2 linked regions of the Longimicrobium sp. genome follow. The main gene of each other region encodes a partner of the protein of the gene in region 2 in a complex. Links are inferred from orthologs where the notes say so. Each region holds a gene or a part of one and is shown on either strand. Other genes may lie near its edges. The genes, in order: glmM and cdaA.

Evidence for each region.
Region 1: the proteins of cdaA (region 2) and glmM are in contact, whole or in part, in a crystal structure (PDB 7OJS), measured with the Bacillus subtilis proteins. The link is inferred for Longimicrobium sp. from one-to-one orthologs.

The regions. Positions count from the first base shown.
Region 1 is NZ_DATBNB010000322.1:2,899-6,058, forward strand. Bases 289-3,135 are described here. They hold glmM (phosphoglucosamine mutase), read right to left. Parts: upstream 2,473-3,135; coding sequence 1,105-2,472; downstream 289-1,104. Other genes in these bases: glmS (glutamine--fructose-6-phosphate transaminase (isomerizing)), read right to left, coding at 289-981; yedA (drug/metabolite exporter YedA), read right to left, coding at 2,559-3,135. In the rest of the region: more of glmS, read right to left, coding at 1-288; more of yedA, read right to left, coding at 3,136-3,160. UniProt on the Bacillus subtilis protein: Catalyzes the conversion of glucosamine-6-phosphate to glucosamine-1-phosphate. Glucosamine-1-phosphate is used for cell wall biosynthesis.
Region 2 is NZ_DATBNB010000444.1:3,940-7,241, forward strand. Bases 216-3,204 are described here. They hold cdaA (diadenylate cyclase CdaA), read right to left. Parts: upstream 2,116-3,204; coding sequence 1,315-2,115; downstream 216-1,314. Other genes in these bases: VIB55_RS12145 (Panacea domain-containing protein), read right to left, coding at 216-293; VIB55_RS12150 (alpha/beta hydrolase), read right to left, coding at 503-1,288; folP (dihydropteroate synthase), read right to left, coding at 2,112-2,978. In the rest of the region: more of VIB55_RS12145, read right to left, coding at 1-215. UniProt on the Bacillus subtilis protein: One of 3 paralogous diadenylate cyclases (DAC) in this bacteria, catalyzing the condensation of 2 ATP molecules into cyclic di-AMP (c-di-AMP). Upon expression in E.coli leads to c-di-AMP synthesis.

The sequences.
Region 1 (3,160 bases), on a different replicon or contig from region 2:
GGCGATGTCTTCCAGCAGGTACTCGCCGATCACCCCGCTGTGCCAGCTGGTGCCGCACCCCAGGATCACCACGCGCTGCGCCTGGCGAAGCTCGTCATCCATCCCCGTCAAGCCGCCCAGCTTCACCGCGCCCTCTTCCTCCAGCAGGCGCCCGCGCATGGTTTCACGCAGGGTGGTGGGCTGCTCGGTGATCTCCTTGAGCATGAAGTGCGCATAGCCGCCGCGCTCCACCTCGCTCAGGTCCCAGTCCACGCGGTTCACGGGGCGGTCTACCGGGCCCTGCTTTGGGCGATGGACCACGTAGCCGGACTTGGTGATGGTGGCCATGTCGCCGTCGTCCAGGTAGATGACGTCGCGCGTGTGGGCGATCACCGCCGCCGCGTCGCTGGCCACGAACGTTTCGCCGTTCTCGCCCACGCCGATCAGCAGGGGGCTCCCCAGCCGGGCCGCGACGATCTTGCCGGGGTCGCGCGTCGAGACCACGGCGATGCCGTAGGTGCCCTCCACCTGGGTGAGCGCGATTTCCACGGCGCGCTCCAGCGACTCGCCCGCGCGGCCGGTGCCGGAGTTGTAGATCTCCTCGATCAGGTGCACCAGCACCTCGGTGTCGGTCTCGGAGCTGAACACGTGCCCGCGCTCCTGCAGCACCTTCCGCAGCGTCCCGGCGTTCTCGATGATGCCGTTGTGCACCACGGCGAAGTCGCCCTTTTCCGACAGGTGCGGGTGGGCGTTCCTGGTGGTGGGGGGGCCGTGCGTGGCCCAGCGCGTGTGGCCGATGCCGTACCACCCCTCGGCCGGCTCCTGCACCAGCAGCTTCTCCAGCTCGGCGATCTTGCCGGCCTCCTTGCGCACTTCCAGGTGGCCGTTGTTCGACACCACGATCCCGGCCGAGTCGTAGCCGCGGTACTCCAGCCGCTTCAGCCCCTGGATGAGCATGGGGGTAACCTGCTGCTCACCGATGTATCCGACGATTCCGCACATGGCTCTTCAGGTCGCGCGTGTGTGATTTCGGGTTCGCTGCCTGACGATCATCCACCCTCGACCGTCATCCATCGCCCCGACTTCCGTTGCCTTCGTACCGCAGTAACCGTCGTGACCCGCCGTTCAGGGAAGCGCCGCCCGCAGCGTTTCCACCAGCGCCGAGGCATCCGCCCGCGTGGGCGCCTCGCAGATGATGCGCACGATGGGCTCCGTTCCCGAGGGGCGCAGGTGCGCCCAGCGCTTTTCCGCGGCCCACGAAAGCCGCAGCCCGTCCTGCCGGTCGGCGTGCGCCTCGGGAAAGCGGGCCGCCAGCGCGTCGTAGACTGCATCCAGCGGCTGCGCGGGGCGCGGCACCTTTTCCTTGACGATCTCGTACCGCCCGATCTCCGCCGCCAGCGCGTGAAGGGGCTTGCCCGTTTCCGCCAGCAGCTGAAGGACCAGCGCGGCCGCCACCGGCGCGTCGCGCGTCAGGTGCACGTCGGGAAGGATCACCCCGCCGTTGCCCTCGCCGCCGATGGTCGCGTTCTCCGCTTGCATCCGGCGCGCCACGTTGATCTCGCCCACCGCCGCGCGGACGAGCGGAACGCCCGCGCGCTCCGCCACGTCGTCCATCACCCGGCTAGTCGACAGGTTGGTCACCAGCGGCCCCGGGCGGTGGCGCAGCACCAGCATGGAGGCCAGCGCCAGCGTGTAGTCCTCGCCGATGGCGCTTCCCTCCCCCGAGACCAGCGACAGGCGGTCCACGTCGGGGTCCGTCGCCAGCCCCAGGTCGGCGCCGCTGGACCGCACCAGCGCCTCCAACTCGCCCAGGTTCTCGGCCACGGGCTCCGGCTCGCGCGGAAAGAGGCCGTCCGTTTCCATGTTGATGGCGCTCACCCGGCACCCCAGCGCCTCCAGCAGCTGGGGAAAGATGCGGCCGCCCGCGCCGCGCACGCAGTCCAGCGCCACGTGGAAGTTCTTCGAACGGATGAGATCCACGTCTACGAAGGGAACCTCGAGGATGCGCTCCAGGTGGCGCTCCACCGCGCCCTCGTCCTGGCTGTAGCCGCCCAGGTCGCTCCAGATGGCCCGGGGGATGTCGCCCTCCAGGAAGGCGCGCATCTCCGCGCCTTCTTCGGCGTCCAGGAACATCCCCGTTGGGCCGATGAACTTCAGCGCGTTCCACTCGATGGGGTTGTGGCTGGCCGTCACCGCCAGTCCGCCCGCCGCCTTCAGGTCTTCCACCGCCAGCTGCACCGTGGGCGTAGGCGCGATGCCCACGTCCACCACGTCGCATCCCACCGACTGCAGCCCCGCCGTGGCCGCCCGCGCGAACATGGGGCCCGACACGCGCGAGTCGCGGCCCAGGACCACCGTCTTGCCGGGGCCGCGCTTGATGGCGTACGCGCCGAACGCCGCGGCGAAGCGGGCGATCACTTCGGGCGTCAGCCCCTCGGCCACGCGCCCCCGCACGCCGGAAACGCTCACCATCAGGTTGGAGGTATCGATCACGGGCAGCCCGGGTCTGCGGTTACGTCGTCAGGATCGCCGGGGGGTCCCCGGCGGGGGCGCCAATGTCACGCCCGCGTACAATGCCGTCAAGCAGCCTGGCGGCGGCGCCTGGAAGCAGCCTTCGAGCCCGGCGCGTCGGCCAGCGCTCCCGGCTCGGACTGCGGCCGCGGGCCGGTGGTGATCACCGCCACCGCCGCCACGATCACCGCCGCGGCGATCAGCACCCGCGGGGTCAGCGCCTCGCCCGCAATCAACCATCCCAGGAACACGGCCACGACCGGGTTCACGTAGGCGTAGGTGGAAACCCGCGCCGGCGAGCTGACGCCCAGCAGCCAGATGTACGCGGTGAAGCCCACCAGCGAGCCGAACACCACCAGGTAGGCGAAGGCCGCCAGCGACCGGCCGGTGAACGCCGCCGGGTTCAGCCCCGCCAGCTCGCCCCGCGCGGCGCCCGCCACCAGCAGCAGCGCGCCGCCGCACAGCATTTCCATCCCCGTCGCGACGAACGCGTTGGCCGGGAGCGTGGCTCCGCGGGCGTAGATGGAGCCGATGGACCAGGCGAGCGAGCCGCACAGCACCAGCGCCGCCCCGCCGAAATCCACCGCGCCGGCGCCAGCCAGCTCCGAGGGGCCCACCAGGATCACCATCCCCGCGAACCCCACCGCCAGCCCCACCATCACCCGCCCCG
Region 2 (3,302 bases):
TCCCGCGCCAATCGCCAGGGGTCCTCTCGATGAGTCATGTCGCTAAGGGTTTGAGCGTTGCGCCAGCCGTAGTATTCCACCACCGCGTCAACGGTCGCCCGCTCTTCGTCGTTCAGGGCGCCAGGGTCGCCACGAGGCCACTCTCGGATTTCGAATTGTCCCCGGTGAAGCTGGTACAGGTCAGGGACAACGGGGCCGTTCGCCCACGCCTCGATGCGTTCGTCGAAGAGTTTGCGATCATCCCAAACGGTAGACCAAGCCTGCGAGTAGTACACCAGCTTCTGAAGCTTCATCGCGGAGAGCGGGCGTCGCTTGGTAAGAATGTAAGCCGCGACGTCATGAGCGGTCGCCATAGCCCTCGCCTCCCCCCTCAGGGTTCCCAAAACCGAACGTTTTCCGAACGCAAATCTAATCTCGCGTGCAGCAAGGGTCAACCCGGATGCGGACGAACGCACGGCGCCAAGAATGGCCTGCCTCCTCTCGAGATGCCCGGAGCACGTACTTACTGCCCCATCAGCCGGTGCAACAGGTCCGCCAGTTCGCCCGGGGCGGTGGTGTGGGGATTGTGGCCGGCCGGCATCTGCAGCACGGTCCAGCCGCGTGCGCGGGCGCGGTCCGCGTACATCGAGAATGAGTCCGTCTGCTTGCCGGGCTCCATCGTCAGAATGTACGTGGCGCGGAGGCCGCGGCCGGGTGGATGGGCGAGCAGCAGCGGATCGGCGAAGCTGCGGTACGGATGGGGAACGTCCCATGGCGGGTCGCGCGCCGGCTCCAGCCAGGGCGGCACGATCATCCCGAAGCGAGTCCAGCTCGCTAGCGTAGAGTCGCGCAGGGGTGCGTTGAGGCTCAGCACGCTCTCGCCGTGCTCCGGCAGGTACGCGTCCAGGTACACCAGGTAGCTGATGCGATCCGGCATCTGGTCCGCCACGCCGGTGATCACCATCCCGCCGTAGCTGTGGCCGACGAGGATGACGCCGCGCAGGTCCTCGTAGACCAGCGTGTTGACGACGTCGCGCACGTGCGTGCCCAGCCCCACCTCGGGCGAGCCCAGGTGCACGCGCTCGCCCAGCCCCGTGAGCGTCGGCCGATAGACGGTGTGGCCGCGCGCCGTCAGCAGCGAATCCACACGCTTCCACGCCCATCCCCCGCCCCACGCGCCGTGCACGATGACGAACGTCTTTCCCGCGGATGTGTCGGGCGTGGCCTGCGCTGCGGCGCGCGTCCCAAGCGTGCCGAGGAGCACGAGCGCCGCCAGGAGCAGCAGGCAGGTGCGTGGGAGAGAAGTCATGCGGACGTCCGGCGCGCGAGGCGGGATCAGTCGCCGGTGAGGACGCCGCGCCGCTCCACGCCGCCGGGCGCGCCTTCGTTCAGCATCTTCTCCAACTGGTCGGGCGTCAGGTGGCGATGAAGGCGGCCGCCGTGGGCCAGGGAGATCGCGCCCGTCTCTTCGGACACCACCACGACCATCGCGTCCGTCTCTTCGGAAAGGCCCAGGGCGGCGCGGTGGCGCGTCCCCAACGTGCGATCGTCCAGCACGGACTGGGTGAGCGGCAGGATGACGCCCGCCGCCACGATCTGGTCCCCGCGAATGACCGCCGCGCCGTCGTGGAGGAGCGAGTAGGGCGTGAAGATGTTCAGCAGGAGCGCGTCGGAAACGCGGGCCTGCAGGGCGGTGCCCGACTCCAGGTACTCGCCCAGTCCCACCTCGCGCTCCACGGCGATGATGGCGCCCACCTTGCCGCGCGACATCTCTTCCACCGCCTGCGACACCTCTTCCGCCACCTGCATCTGCTCCAGCCGCGAGAACACGCGCAGGAGCCGGTTCTGCCCCAACTGGGCGAGGGCGCTGCGGAGTTCGGGCTGAAAGACGATGAGCGCGGCGATCACGCCGAACTCGAAGACGCGCTCCAGCAGGTACTCCAGCAGCGACAGGTTCAGCACCCGCGCGGCGCCGTAGGTGGCCACGACGGCGAAGATGCCCATGAGCATCTGGATGGCCCTCGTCCCCGCCAGCACCCGCAGCACGCGGTAGACGACGACGGCGACCACCAGGATCTCGAGGAGGTCCTTCCAGTCCGGCGCCAGGAAGCCGAAACGCTCCACCAGGACGTTCACGGGCCCTCCGCCGAAAGCCGCAGCACCGCGTGCGCCACGTCCAGCGCGTGGCGGGTGGAGCGTACGTCGTGCACGCGGAAGATGCGCGCGCCCCGCGCCAGCCCGGCCACACACGCGCCGACGCTCCCCGGGTCGCGCGCGTCCGCCGGAACGCCGCCGAGGAGCGCGCCGATGAACGACTTGCGCGATGCGCCGAGCAGAACGGGGCGGCCCAGCCGCCGCTCCAGACGCGCCAACCCGGCGATCAGCTCCAGGTTCTGCTCCGCGGTCTTGGCGAACCCGATCCCCGGGTCCACCACGATCCGCTCGCGCGCGATCCCGGCCCGGTCCGCACGCTCCAGCGCCTGCCCCAACTCCGCCGCCACGTCGTCCACCACGTCGCCGTAGTCCGTCATCCGCTGCATGGTTTCGGGCGTGCCGCGCATGTGCATCAGCACCAGCCCGGCGCCGGAGGGAGCGAGGACGCCGGCCATCCGCGCATCGCCCAGCCCCGACACGTCGTTGATGATGTGCGCGCCGCACTCCAGCGCCTCCCGCGCCACCTCAGCCTTGCGCGTATCCACGGAGACGGGGATGGCGAGCGCGTCCTTGATGGCCCGCAGCACAGGCACGACGCGCGCCGCCTCTTCGTCCGCGGAGACGGCGGGGGCACCGGGCCGGGTAGACTCGCCGCCGACGTCGAGCAGGTCCGCGCCGTCCTCCGCCATCCGCCGCGCCTGCTCCACCGCGCGGGCAGGATTCAGGAACCGTCCGCCGTCGCTGAAGCTGTCCGGAGTGACGTTCAGAATGCCCATCACCAGCGGCCGGTCCAGCGAAAGCACCCGCCCGCGGATCGCCCACACGTCATGGGAGACGGTCGGCAAACGCGGCAGATCGAGACGTGCGCTGGAGATACCCATGGGGCCGAAAGTATCGAACGCAAAACCGCCAAGGCAAGCGCGCGGCACATTAGAAGGCCGGACCTTCGTGGCGTGGGCGTCATCCTTGGATGCCGAGGCCGCGACCTGGCACGGGCGAATGAATTTGCTGCAACAAACACACGATGTCCGCCTGCGCGGACTGCACGCATTCATGTGGCTCGAGCGGTCGGGCGCGCCCAGGCTCCGGTGCAAGCCCAACTGCGCCCGAGGGGCAGGCGAAGCCCCGACCGGCGGCGCGACAGCGCATCCCGGAGCGTCAACCACACC